2 regions of the Bradyrhizobium sp. CCBAU 45384 genome follow, and region 1 is predicted to be linked to the other one. Evidence: predicted binding sites of a transcription regulator. Region 1 holds the regulator's gene; the other holds the start of a gene.
What was found. Region 1 encodes PhoB, which activates phosphate uptake and scavenging genes when phosphate is short. Its sites were predicted from a motif close to TGTCATNNANCTGTCAT; they were not measured.

Region 1 (6,385 bases):
GATGACCGCGGCCGAGCAGCGTGCCGGAATTCATTCCGGTTTCCTTGGCATCACCGAGGCGCTCGGCATCGAAGCGCGCATAGGCGCGCAGGCGATCGGGCGCCTGATAGTCGACCACCAGGAACGACACCGGCCCGTCGGTCTGGGCCTGCAGGATGAAGCGGCCCTCGAATTTGAGCGCCGAGCCGAGCAGCGTCGTCAGCACGATGGCTTCGCCGAGCAACTTGCCGACCGGTGCGGGATAATCATGCTTGGTCAGGATGTCGTCGAGCGCCGGGCCAAGCCGCACCAGACGGCCGCGCACATCGAGCGCATCGACCTCGTAGGGCAGCACGGCGTCATCGACGGGAACTGCGGAAGGCGCGCGAACCGGGCTTTCGGGCCTGGTTTTCATGTCGGGGGATTGGGAAACCATGGCGCTTTATCTGGGGTCGGAGGGCGGAAATGGAAGGGCCCCCGCATTCGGTGCTCAGAATGGCGGGGCGCGTAGCCCGGATGGCGCGCAGCGCAATCCGGGGAAGTCTTTCCGCGTTGAGAAGCCCGGATTTCGCTGCGCTCCATCCGGGCTACAAGTGAGCCTACTTCACCGCGTCAAAACACCAGGCCAAAATGCCCTTCTGCGCGTGCAGGCGGTTTTCGGCCTCGTCGAACACCACTGACTGCGGACCGTCGATCACCTCGTCGGTGACCTCCTCGCCGCGATGGGCGGGCAGGCAGTGCATGAACAGCGCATCGGGCTTGGCCAGCGACATCAGCTTGGCATTGACCTGGTAGGGCTTGAGCACGTTGTGACGGTGCTCACCTTCCTTGTCGCCCATCGACACCCAGGTGTCGGTGACGACGCAATCGGCGTCCTTCACGGCGGCCTCGGGATCGGTGCCGAGCACGATCGACGCGCCCGTCGCCTTGATGAAGTCGCGCATCACCTTCTTCGGGGCAAGCTCCGGCGGCGTTGCGACATTGAGCTTGAACTTGAAGCGCTCGGCGGCATGGGCCCAGGACGCCAGCACGTTGTTGTCGTCGCCGGTCCAGGCCACGGTGCGGCCCTCGATCGGGCCGCGATGCTCCTCATAGGTCATGAGGTCGGCCATCACCTGGCACGGATGTGAGCGCCGCGTCAGGCCGTTGATGACGGGCACGGTCGCGTTCGCCGCGAGCTCCAGCAGCGCCTCGTGATTGAGGATGCGGATCATGATGGCGTCGACATAGCGCGACAGCACGCGCGCGGTGTCGGCAATGGTCTCGCCGCGGCCGAGCTGCATCTCGGCACCGGTGAGCATGATGGGCTCGCCGCCGAGCTGGCGCATGGCGACGTCGAACGAGACGCGCGTGCGGGTCGACGGACGCTCGAAGATCATCGCCAGCGTCTTGCCTTCGAGCGGCCGCACCGGCTGATGCGCCTTCTGCTTCGCCTTCATGGCGGAGGAGGCCGCGAGCATGCTCTTGAGCTCCGACAGCGGCAGCTCGTTGATATCGAGGAAGTGCTTGGGTGCCTTGCTCATCAGCTTGCCGCCCGCTTGTTGCCTGACAGCGCCGTGCAGGCGCGCTCGAGCCTGACGATGCTGTCCTCGATTTCCGCCTCGGTGACGATCAAGGGCGGCAGGAAGCGCACGACATTGTCGCCGGCGCCGACGGTAAGCAGCTTCTCGTTGCGCAAGGCTGCGACCAGATCGCCTGATGGCACCACGGCCTTGATGCCGATCAAAAGCCCCTCACCGCGGATTTCGCTGACGATATCGGGATGACGGTCGATCACGGAGGCGAGCTTCTGCTTGAGCAGCAGCGACATCTTCTGCACGTGGTCGAAGAAGCCGGGCTTGAGCATGACATCGAGCACGGCGTTCGCGGCCGCGATCGCCAGCGGATTGCCGCCGAAGGTCGAGCCGTGCGAGCCGGGGCCCATGCCGGCGGCCGCATCTGCAGTCGCCAGGATCGCACCGATCGGAAAACCGCCGCCGAGCGCTTTCGCCAGCGACATCACGTCGGGTGTGACGCCGGTGCGGCGATGGGCAAAGAGATCGCCGGTGCGGCCCATGCCGGTCTGCACCTCGTCGAAGGCCAGCAGCAAGCCTTTCTCGTCGCAGAGCTGGCGGAGCGCCTTGAGGAAGGCTGATGTCGCCGGACGCACACCGCCCTCGCCCTGGATCGGCTCGATCAGGATGCCGGCGGTATGCGGGCCGATCGCCTTCTTCACGGCCTCGATGTCGCCATGCGGGATCTGGTCGAAGCCGTCCATCGGCGGACCGAAGCCTTCGAGATATTTTGCCGATCCCGTCGCGGCCAGCGTCGCGAGCGTGCGGCCGTGGAAGGCGCCCTCGAAGGTGATGATGCGATAGCGCTCCGGATGGCCCTTGGAGAAGTGATGATGGCGGACCAGCTTGATCACGCCCTCCAGCGCCTCGGCGCCGGAATTACAGAAGAACACGAAGTCGGCAAAGCTCTCATTGCAAAGACGCGCAGCGAGCTTCTCGCCGTCAGGGCTCTGGAACAGGTTCGACATGTGCCAGAGTTTCGTGGCCTGCTCCTGCAGCGCCTTGACCAGCGCCGGATGGGCATGGCCGAGTGCGTTGACCGCGACGCCCGAGGTGAAATCGAGATAGCGATCGCCATTGGTTGCGATCAACCAGACGCCTTCACCGCGCTCAAAACCGATATCGGCCCTGGCGAATACGGGGAGCAAATGCGGCGCTGCGCTGTTGGTCATGACGATCTCTTTGGTGGTCACTTCGGATGTTTCGGACGGCCTGAACACGCATGGCGCAGCGCGTCATTTGGCCCGGAAAACGAAACGTGCCGCCTTTTAAGGGCGGCACGTGCGACTATCTTATGCTTGGCAATACGGGTGTCAATGCCGCCCGGAAAGCCTCGCGAAACGCTGAATCCGTAGTCTTGCGGTGGCGATTTTGCGGGATTTTCGCCACGGAACATGTGGAAGCGAGTCGGCGGACTCTTGCGCGTGAGTCACGGCATATTGTAGCGTTTGGCTTGTCAGATACGACATCTCGTGCAGCGGTTCTGATCCCAAAAGTCCTCATGTACCGGCGTAAACGTTCGGGCGCATCTGGCGCGCCCGGCGAGCCTTAAGGGATTCTGGCGGCACGGGTTTTTCGAAGCTTAGGCATTCGTCGTGAGGCCCCACAGATGGCTGGCGCCGGCGAAGGAAAGGATGCAATGACGGTTTTGACCTGGTCAGATGATCGCGTCGAGCAGCTGAAAAAGCTCTGGGAGGCCGGACTTTCGGCCAGCCAGATCGCCGCTGAGCTTGGAAACGTGACCCGCAACGCCGTAATCGGCAAGGTGCACAGGCTCGGCCTGTCCGGCCGCGCCAAGAGCCCCTCATCAGCAGCTCCGCGGCCGCGCAAGGCGCGTCCCGCACAGCACATGATGCGGGTAAGCCGCCCCATCGCGCGCGGCAACACCGCGCTGGCGCAGGCTTTCGAGGTCGAGGTCGAGGCTGAACCTGTTACCTACGACAACGTTGTGCCGATGAGCCAGCGGCTCTCGTTGCTCGAATTGAACGAGGCCACCTGCCACTGGCCGGTCGGCGATCCCTCAAGCCCGGATTTCTTCTTCTGCGGCGGCAAGGCGCTCTCCGGCCTGCCCTACTGCGCCCAGCACTCGCGCGTGGCGTATCAGCCGGCGGCGGATCGCCGGCGGGCGCCGGCGAAGCCGGGCACGCGCTGAGTACTTGGTTCAGACGACATCGTCGCGGTACAGGCCGGGACGAAAAAAGCGCGCCACCTGGCGCGCTTTTTTGTTTGCTGGCGGGCAGCTTAGCTTGAGGTCTGCTCAGCCTTCGCGAAGCGATCGTCGAGCGCGTAGCCTGCGCCGCGGACGGTGCGGATCGGGTCCTGCTCGCGGCCGAGATTGAGCAGCTTGCGCAGGCGGCCGATATGCACATCGACGGTGCGTTCGTCGATATAGATGTCGCGGCCCCAGACGCTGTCGAGTAGCTGCTCGCGCGAGAACACCCGGCCGGGATGCTCCAGGAAGAACTCCAGCAGGCGATATTCGGTCGGTCCGAGATCGATCGGCCGGCCCGAGCGCGCCACGCGGCGCTTCTCGCGATCGAGCTCGATGTCGCCGAAGGCGAGCACGGTCGCGAGCCGCTCGGGGCTGGCGCGCCGCAGCAGGCCCTTCACCCGCGCGAGCAGCTCGGGCACCGAGAACGGCTTGACGATGTAATCGTCGGCGCCTGTGGCAAGGCCCCTGACACGCTCGCTCTCCTCGCCGCGCGCGGTGAGCATGATGATCGGCAGCTGCTTGGTGTCGGATCGCGTCCGCAACCGGCGGCACAGCTCGATCCCGGACAGGCCCGGCAACATCCAGTCGAGCACGATCAGATCGGGGATGTGCTCCTTGAGGCGGGTGTCGGCGTCGTCGCCGCGCATCACCGTCTCCACGTCATAGCCGTCGCCTTCGAGGTTGTAGCGGAGAAGCTCGGTCAGAGCTTCCTCGTCCTCAACCACCATAATGCGTGCGCCCATGGGCTCGTCGCTCCTTGCGTAATCAGGTGTTCGGGACCGTCGTGGCGAACGTCGTCATGTCGCCCTTCGGCCGCTTGTCGGTGATGGCCTGGCCTTCGATCATGTAGAACACGGTCTCGGCGATGTTGGTGGCGTGGTCGCCGATCCGCTCGATGTTCTTGGCGCAGAACATCAGATGGATGCAGAACGAGATGTTGCGCGGATCCTCCATCATGTAGGTGAGGAGCTCGCGGAACAGCGAGGTGCAGATGGCATCGACTTCCTCGTCGCCCTTCCACACCGCCATCGCTGCCGGCAGATCGTGCGCGGCATAGGCGTCCAGCACCGACTTGACCTGCTGCTGCACGAGGTCGGTCATGTGCTCGAGGCCGCGGAACAGTTTGAGCGGATGGAAATCCGTCTCCAGCGCCGCGACGCGCTTGCCCATGTTCTTGGCGAGGTCGCCGATGCGCTCGAGGTCGGTCGCAACCCGCATGGCGCCGACGATTTCGCGCAAGTCCACCGCCATCGGCTGGCGGCGCGCGATGGTCAGCACGGCGCGCTCCTCGATCTTCTTCTGCAGCGCGTCGAGCTCGGCATCGATGGTGACGACGCGCTGGCCCAGCTCGACGTCGCGGCGGATCAGCGCATCGACGGAATCGACGATCATGCGCTCGGCGATGCCGCCCATCTCGGCGACCAGGCGGGTGAGCTCCTGAAGGTCGGTGTCGAAGGCTTTTGCGGTATGTTCGGAAGCCATGTCCTGTCTCCTCAGCCGAACCGGCCGGTGATGTAATCCTGCGTGCGCCGGTCCGACGGCGACGTGAAGATCTTGCTGGTGTCGTCGAACTCGATCAGCTCGCCGAGATACATGAAGGCGGTCTTGTCGGAGACGCGGGCCGCCTGCTGCATGTTGTGGGTGACGATCGCGATGGTGTAGTTCTCGGACAGTTCCTGGATCAGCTCCTCGACCTTGGCGGTCGAGATCGGATCGAGCGCCGAGCAGGGTTCGTCGAACAGGATCACTTCAGGCCGCACCGCGACGGTGCGGGCGATGCAGAGGCGCTGCTGCTGGCCGCCCGAGAGCGACAGGCCGGAGGCGTTGAGCTTGTCCTTGACCTCGTTCCACAGCGCGCCGCCGCGCAGCGCCTTCTCGACGCGGTCGTCCATCTCGGACTTCGAGATCTTCTCATAGAGGCGGATGCCGAAGGCGATGTTCTCGTAGATCGTCATCGGGAACGGCGTCGGCTTCTGGAACACCATGCCGACGCGGGCGCGCAGCAGGTTGAGATCCAGCTTGGGGTCGAGGATGTTGGTCTGGTCCAGCATCAGCTGACCGGTGACGCGTTGGCCCGGATAGAGGTCATACATCCGATTGAAGATGCGCAACAGGGTCGACTTGCCGCAACCGGACGGGCCGATGAAGGCGGTGACGCGGTTGGTGCCGAGCGTCAGATTGATGTTCTTCAGCGCCTGGTGCTCGCCGTAATAGAAGTTGAGGTTGCGCACCGTCACCTTGGCCGGAGCTTCCGGCAGCGGCTGCTGCGAGGCGAGGTGCGCGTTGGAGCTCACGGATACGGACAAGTCGGTCATTTTGCGGTCCTCTCGGCACCGAGGATGCGGGCGCCAATGTTCAGGGCAAGCACGGTGAGCGTGATCAACAGCGCACCGCTCCAGGCGAGCTGCTTCCAATAGGCGTAAGGGCTCTGGACGAAATTGTTGATGGTGACGGGCAGGTTCGCCATGGTCTTGTTCAGGCCGAGGCTGAAGAACTGGTTCGACAGCGCGGTGAAGAGTAGCGGCGCGGTTTCGCCGGCGACGCGGGCGGTGGCGAGCAGCACGCCGGTGATGAGGCCGGAGCGGGCCGCACGATAGGCGATCCGCTTGATCACCAGCGAGCGCGGCAGGCCGAGCGCGGA
Region 2 (6,385 bases), on a different contig from region 1:
CACCATCATCGTCACGGTGTTCCTGATCGACATCACCACCGGCTGGGTGCGCGGCCGCCTGTTCGGCAAGGAGGCGCGGAATTGAATAAGCCGCAGGACGTCAACACCGAGAAGCTCCGCGCGCGCTACCCTGACGTCTTCGACCGTCCGGTATCGGCACGCCTGGCGACGCCGGCGATGCTCATCGCGGCTCTTGCGATCTTCGTGTTCGGCCTGGTCGATCTCGATTTCTCGCCGGCGCGTTTCATCTCGGGCCTAAGCCAGCTCGGCTGGATCAGCATGATGATGATGCCGCCCGATCCCGGATCGTCGCTCCCGCTCTATCTCAAAGCGCTGGGCGAGACGCTGTCGATCGCGCTGCTCGGCACCACGCTGGCCGCCTTGCTGGCGCTGCCCGTCAGCCTGCTTGCGGCCCGCAATATCGTCCCTAACATCGTCCGTTTCCCGGTGCGGCGGTTCCTGGATTCGATCCGCGGCGTCGATACGCTGATCTGGGCGCTGGTGTGGATCAATGTGGTCGGGCTCGGCCCGTTCGCCGGCGTTCTCGCGATTGCCGTGGCGGATTTCGGTGCGTTCGGAAAGTTGTTCTCGGAGGCGATCGAAGGCGCCGATCAGAAGCAGGTCGAGGGCATCCGCGCCTCCGGCGGCAGCGCGCTGCACGAGATCCGCTTCGGCCTGATGCCGCAGGTGCTGCCCGTCATCGCCGGCCAGGTGCTGTATTTCATCGAATCGAACACGCGCTCGGCCACCATCATCGGCATCGTCGGCGCCGGCGGCATCGGCCTCCAGCTCGCCGAGCAGATCCGCGTGCTGGAATGGCAGAAGGTGTCGTTCCTGATCCTGATGATCCTGGTCGCCGTCGCGGGAATCGATTTCATCTCGGGCAAGCTGCGCTTTGCGATCATTGGTAAGCGGGCAGTGGCCTGAGCACCGCTGCCGTAGGGTGGGTTAGCCGTAGGCGTAACCCACCACTGTCCGTCTCCGCGGAGACAAAAGAGGTGGGTTACGCCTTCGGACTGCGCTTCGCGCAGCCGCAAGGCTAACCCACCCTACGGCTCTGCGGTTCGCGATCATTGGGCGAAGGGCGGCGGCCTGAGCACCGCTGCTTTAGGGTGGGCAAAGCAAAGCGTGCCCACCATCTCTAGCGATCGAGAAAGACGTGCGCACGGCGCAAGAGCGCCTTTGCCCACCCTACGGCTCCGTTTTCCTGGAGAGAGCGAGCTCCCCCTACGGCTCCACCAAAAACTCCACCCGCTCTGCGGCAAAGCGCGAATGCTTCGTCACCAGCGGCTTGCCCTCGAGATCGAGGTCCGTCGCGTCGACCACCAGGATCGGCCGTCCCAGCGGCAGATCGAGCCGCGCGGCATCGGTCGCATCGACGATGCCGGCGGTGATCCTGGTGGCGCCGCGGCGGTAGTCGCGGATCCCGTAGTGCTCGAGCATCTTCGTCATCGAGCGCGTGGCTGAGAACACCGTGCCGGCGCCCGGAAATCGCTCCGCCGACAGCCAGGTGGTGGAGACGCAGATCGGCGTGCGGTCGGCGAGGCGGATGGCTTCGATCCGCACCAGCGGCGCGCCGGTCTTCACGCCCAATTCCCGTGCAAGCTCGCGCGTTGCGGCATCCTCTGACGCCTCGATCAGCCGGCCATGCGGCTCGCGGCCCTCGGCGCCGACGATCTCCGAGAAGCGCGTGCGCGAGCGCAAGGGATAAGCCAGCTTCTGCGCCTCGACATAGGTTCCGCTGCCGCGCTCGGCGCGCACGATGCCGCGTTCGGCAAGGGCTGCGAGCGCGCGCCGCACGGTGTGGCGGTTGACGCGATAGGTTTCGGCGATCTCCATCTCGCCCGGCAATTTGTCGCCGGCGGCAAAGCGGCCGTCGGCGATGCCGCGCTCGATGCCGTCGGCAACGAGGCGCCACAGCGCGACGCCCGAGGAAGCGGTGTCCTGCATGCTCATCTCGGCGATCAGCCTAGCCCTAAAATCACACGCTTGTCACGAAACAGTCATGGCGTTTCCGTATGAAGTTGTCTATTATCATAGACAACTTCAATTCGGCAAGTTTGGTGGAAGGCCGGTGGATTCGGTGACCCAGCACAATACCCAGCAAGCCCAGCGCAAGGCCGCCATGGCCGTGCTGGCGCACGCGGAGGCAGGCGAGATCGCCGCTTGCCTCCGCACGATTCCATTGCCCGGCCATCAGGATTTGCGCGAACCGGAAAACGGCCTGGTGATGCTGCGCGGCCGAGTCGGCGGCGATGGCGCGCCGTTCAATCTCGGTGAGGCGACCGTGTCGCGCGCTGCGGTGCGGCTTGCCAGCGGCGAGGTCGGCTTCGGCTACACGCTCGGGCGCAACAGTGAGAAGGCACGGTTGATCGCGCTGTGCGACGCGCTGGTGCAGTCGCCCGATTTCGGCGTCGCCGTCGAGCGCGACGTAATCGCTCCGTTGCGTGAGCAGCTTATGGTCAGACGCAAGCAGCAGGCCGAAGAGACGGCTGCGACCAAGGTTGATTTCTATACCATGGTGCGCGGTGAAGGGTGAGGCCATGACAACGATTGCGGAACTGCCGCCGGGATTCGCCGACAAGGTGTTGTCGGCGCAATCGACCTTTCGCTCGGTCATGGACGCAATGGCACGGCCCGGCACGGTCCAGCGCATCGTGCCGATTGCGGGAACGCCCGATACGATGATGCGCGGCACCGCCGCGATTGCGCTGACGCTGTTCGATCACGACACGCCACTATGGCTCGATGCGCGCATGGCCGAGAGCACCGACGTTCTGAAATGGCTCAAGTTTCACACCGGTGCGCCGGTGGTGCAGGATTCGTCGATCGCAGCCTTCGCGCTGATCGGCGACGGCGTGTTGCTGCCCAATCTTACGCGGTTCGCGCTCGGCACCAACGAATATCCGGATCGTTCGACCACCGTGATCATTCAGGTCGAGAGCCTGGACGCAGGACAAAACTTCGAGCTCCGCGGTCCCGGCATCGACTGCGTCGCGACGCTTGAGGCGTCGTTCAAGCCGTTCGACCTGTTCGAGCAGCTGCGCTTCAACGAGACGCTGTTTCCGCGCGGCATCGACGTGGTGCTGGTCGCCGATGATGCCGTGGTCGCGATCCCGCGCACGACCCGAGTTGCGAGCAAGGGAGGCTAGAGGCATGTATGTCGCAGTCAAAGGCGGCGAACGCGCCATCGAGAACGCCCATCGCCTGCTCGCCAATGCCAGACGCGGCGATCAAAACGTTGCGGAAATCTCGCTCGACCAGATCTCCGAACAGCTTGGCCTCGCCGTCGATCGCGTCATGAGCGAGGGCTCGCTCTATGACCGCGAACTCGCGGCGCTCGCGATCAAGCAGGCGCGCGGCGATCTGATCGAGGCGATCTTCCTGGTCCGGGCCTTCCGCGCCACCCTGCCGCGCTTCGGCGCCAGCGAGCCGGTCGACACCGGCGCGATGCGGGTGCAGCGGCGGGTGTCCTCGACCTTCAAGGACATTCCCGGCGGCCAGATCCTCGGGCCGACCTTCGACTACACGCATCGCCTGCTCGATCCCTCGCTCGCCCAGGGTTTTGTGCCGGAAGCTCCGGCCGTGGGCGAAGCCTCAACGGCGCCGACGCCGCGCGTGACCGACATCCTCGGCCGCGACGGGCTGATCGAATCCTCGCCACAGGCTGAAGACGGTGCCGTCGTCGGCGATCTCACGCGGGAGCCGCTGAACTTTCCGGCGGACCGCGACCTGCGCCTGCAAAATCTCGCGCGCGGCGACGAAGGCTTCTTGCTGGCGATGGGCTATTCCACCCAACGCGGTTACGGCCGCAATCACCCCTTCGCGGGCGAGATCCGCTTCGGCGAGGTTGAGGTCGAATTCGCAGCTGAGGACGTCGGCTTTGCCGTGCCGCTTGGTTCGATCGAACTGACCGAATGCCAGATGGTCAACCAGTTCAAGGGCTCGGCAACCGAAGCGCCGTGCTTCACCCGCGGCTATGGCCTCGCCTTCGGCCAGAGCGAGCGCAAGACCATGTCGATGGCGCTGGTCGATCGGGCGCTGCGTTCCCGCGAGCTCGGAGAAGAGGCCCTCGCCCCGGCGCAAGATGAAGAATTCGTGTTGTCGCATTCGGACAACGTCCAGGCGACCGGATTCGTCGAGCATCTGAAGCTGCCGCATTACGTCGACTTCCAGTCCGAGCTTGGCCTCTTGCGCAAGCTGCGCAAGGAATTTGCCGAAGCTTCTGCCGAAGCCAATACGCCCGATGCCATGAAGGAGGCCGCGGAATGAACGCGCCCGCCTACAACTTCGCTTATCTGGACGAGCAAACCAAGCGGATGATCCGCCGCGCCATCCTGAAAGCGATCGCGATCCCCGGTTATCAGGTGCCGTTCGCCAGCCGTGAAATGCCGATGCCCTATGGCTGGGGCACCGGCGGCGTGCAGGTGACCGCCGCGATCCTGGGACCTGGGGACGTGCTGAAGGTGATCGATCAGGGCTCGGACGACACCACCAACGCGATTTCGATCCGCAAATTCTTCGCCAAGACCGCGGGCGTCGCCACCACGACGTCGACCGACGAGGCGACCGTGATCCAGACCCGTCACCGCATCCCGGAGACCGCGCTGCACGAAAAGCAGGTGCTGGTCTATCAGGTGCCGATCCCCGAGCCGCTGCGCTTCCTCGAGCCGCGCGAGACCGAGACCCGCCGCATGCACGCACTCGCCGAATATGGCCTGATGCATGTGAAGCTTTATGAGGACATCGCCCGCTTCGGTCACATCGCGACTGCCTACGCCTATCCGGTCAAGGTGAACGCGCGCTACGTGATGGACCCGTCGCCGACGCCGAAATTCGACAATCCGAAGATGGACAATTGCCCGGCCTTGCAATTGTTCGGCGCCGGCCGCGAGAAGCGCATCTACGCGATCCCGCCCTACACTCAGGTGGTGTCGCTCGATTTCGAGGATCACCCGTTCGAGCCGTATCGTTTCAACGCGCCCTGCGCGCTGTGCGGCGCCGAAGACTCTTATCTCGACGAGATCGTCACCGATGACAAGGGCAGCCGCATGTTCGTCTGCTCCGACACCGACTATTGCGAGGGCCGTCAGGCCGCCGGCCATCACGGTGCCCTGAGCGCTGCGCCCTACAAGGACAAGGCGCCGGAGGCATCCAATGGCTGATCAGGATATTCAGGAAGCCGATCAGCCATTGCTGATCGCAAACTCCCTCAGCAAGTCCTACGGCCGCATCGCCGCCTGCCGTGACGTGTCGTTCGCGCTCTATCCGGGCGAGGTGCTGGCGATCGTCGGCGAATCCGGCTCCGGCAAGTCGACATTGCTGCAAATGCTGTCGGGCCAGCTCGCAGCGAGCGACGGGCAGGTATTCTATCGGATGCGCGACGGCGTCACCCGCGATCTCGCCTCGCTCGGCGAGGCCGAGCGTCGCCTCTTGTTTCGCACCGATTGGGGCTTTGTGCATCAGGACCCCGCGCAGGGCCTGCGCATGGCGGTCTCGGCCGGCGCCAATGTCGGCGAGCGATTGATGGCCGTGGGCTGGAACCATTACGGCCGGATTCGCGAAAGTGCTTCCGATTGGCTCACCCGGGTCGAGATCGACGTCGCGCGTATCGACGATGCGCCGCGGACCTATTCCGGCGGCATGCGCCAGCGCCTCCAGATCGCGCGCAACCTCGTCACCGGGCCGCGGCTGGTGTTCATGGATGAGCCGACCGGCGGTCTGGATGTCTCCGTGCAAGCGCGCCTGCTCGATCTCCTGCGCAACCTCGTCGCCGAGTTGCATCTCGCGGTCGTTATCGTCACCCACGATCTCGCGGTGGCGCGTCTCCTCTCGCATCGCGTGATGGTGATGAAGGGCGGCCGCGTCATCGAGACAGGTCTCACCGACCAGGTGCTCGACGATCCGCGTGAGCCCTACACCCAGCTCCTCGTCTCCTCGATTCTGCCGCCATGAGCTCTGCAATGACCGCCATGATCGACATCGCCGACGCCGGCAAGACCTTTACGATGCACCTGCAAGGTGGCATCGAGCTGCCTGTCGTGCGCGGCGTGACCTTTCAGGTCCAGCCGGGCGAGTGTGTCGTGCTGTCCGGCCCGTCAGGCGCCGGCAAATCCTCGATCCTGAAGATGATCTTCGGCAATTACCGCTGCGATTCCGGCCGCATCGGCATCCGCCATCGCGGCGAGGTGATCGATCTCGCCACCGCCGAGCCACGGCAAGTGCTCAACGTCCGTCGCGCCACCATCGGCTATGTCAGCCAGTTCCTGCGCGCGGTGCCGCGGGTGGCGACCATCGACGTCGTCGCCGAGCCGCTGATCGCTGGTGGGATGAGCCGAACCGATGCGCAAGCCCGCGCCGGCGAGCTGCTGCATCGCCTCAACAT

Region 2: the regulator PhoB is predicted to act here: its motif matches at 1,991-2,007, upstream of phnF (phosphonate metabolism transcriptional regulator PhnF).

The regions. Positions count from the first base shown of each region.
Region 1 covers NZ_LBIZ01000099.1:74,224-80,608, reverse strand. The annotation lists gene XH80_RS11400 (Hsp33 family molecular chaperone) at 1-415, opposite strand, end outside; gene argF (ornithine carbamoyltransferase) at 579-1,502, opposite strand; gene XH80_RS11390 (aspartate aminotransferase family protein) at 1,502-2,704, opposite strand; gene XH80_RS11385 (GcrA family cell cycle regulator) at 3,172-3,684, shown strand; gene phoB (phosphate regulon transcriptional regulator PhoB) at 3,774-4,487, opposite strand; gene phoU (phosphate signaling complex protein PhoU) at 4,510-5,226, opposite strand; gene pstB (phosphate ABC transporter ATP-binding protein PstB) at 5,238-6,059, opposite strand; gene pstA (phosphate ABC transporter permease PstA) at 6,056-6,385, opposite strand, start outside.
Region 2 covers NZ_LBIZ01000120.1:361,074-367,458, forward strand. The annotation lists gene phnE (phosphonate ABC transporter, permease protein PhnE) at 1-85, shown strand, start outside; gene phnE (phosphonate ABC transporter, permease protein PhnE) at 82-927, shown strand; gene phnF (phosphonate metabolism transcriptional regulator PhnF) at 1,228-1,956, opposite strand; gene phnG (phosphonate C-P lyase system protein PhnG) at 2,075-2,539, shown strand; gene phnH (phosphonate C-P lyase system protein PhnH) at 2,544-3,152, shown strand; gene XH80_RS41460 (carbon-phosphorus lyase complex subunit PhnI) at 3,157-4,272, shown strand; gene XH80_RS41465 (alpha-D-ribose 1-methylphosphonate 5-phosphate C-P-lyase PhnJ) at 4,269-5,165, shown strand; gene phnK (phosphonate C-P lyase system protein PhnK) at 5,158-5,955, shown strand; gene phnL (phosphonate C-P lyase system protein PhnL) at 5,964-6,385, shown strand, end outside.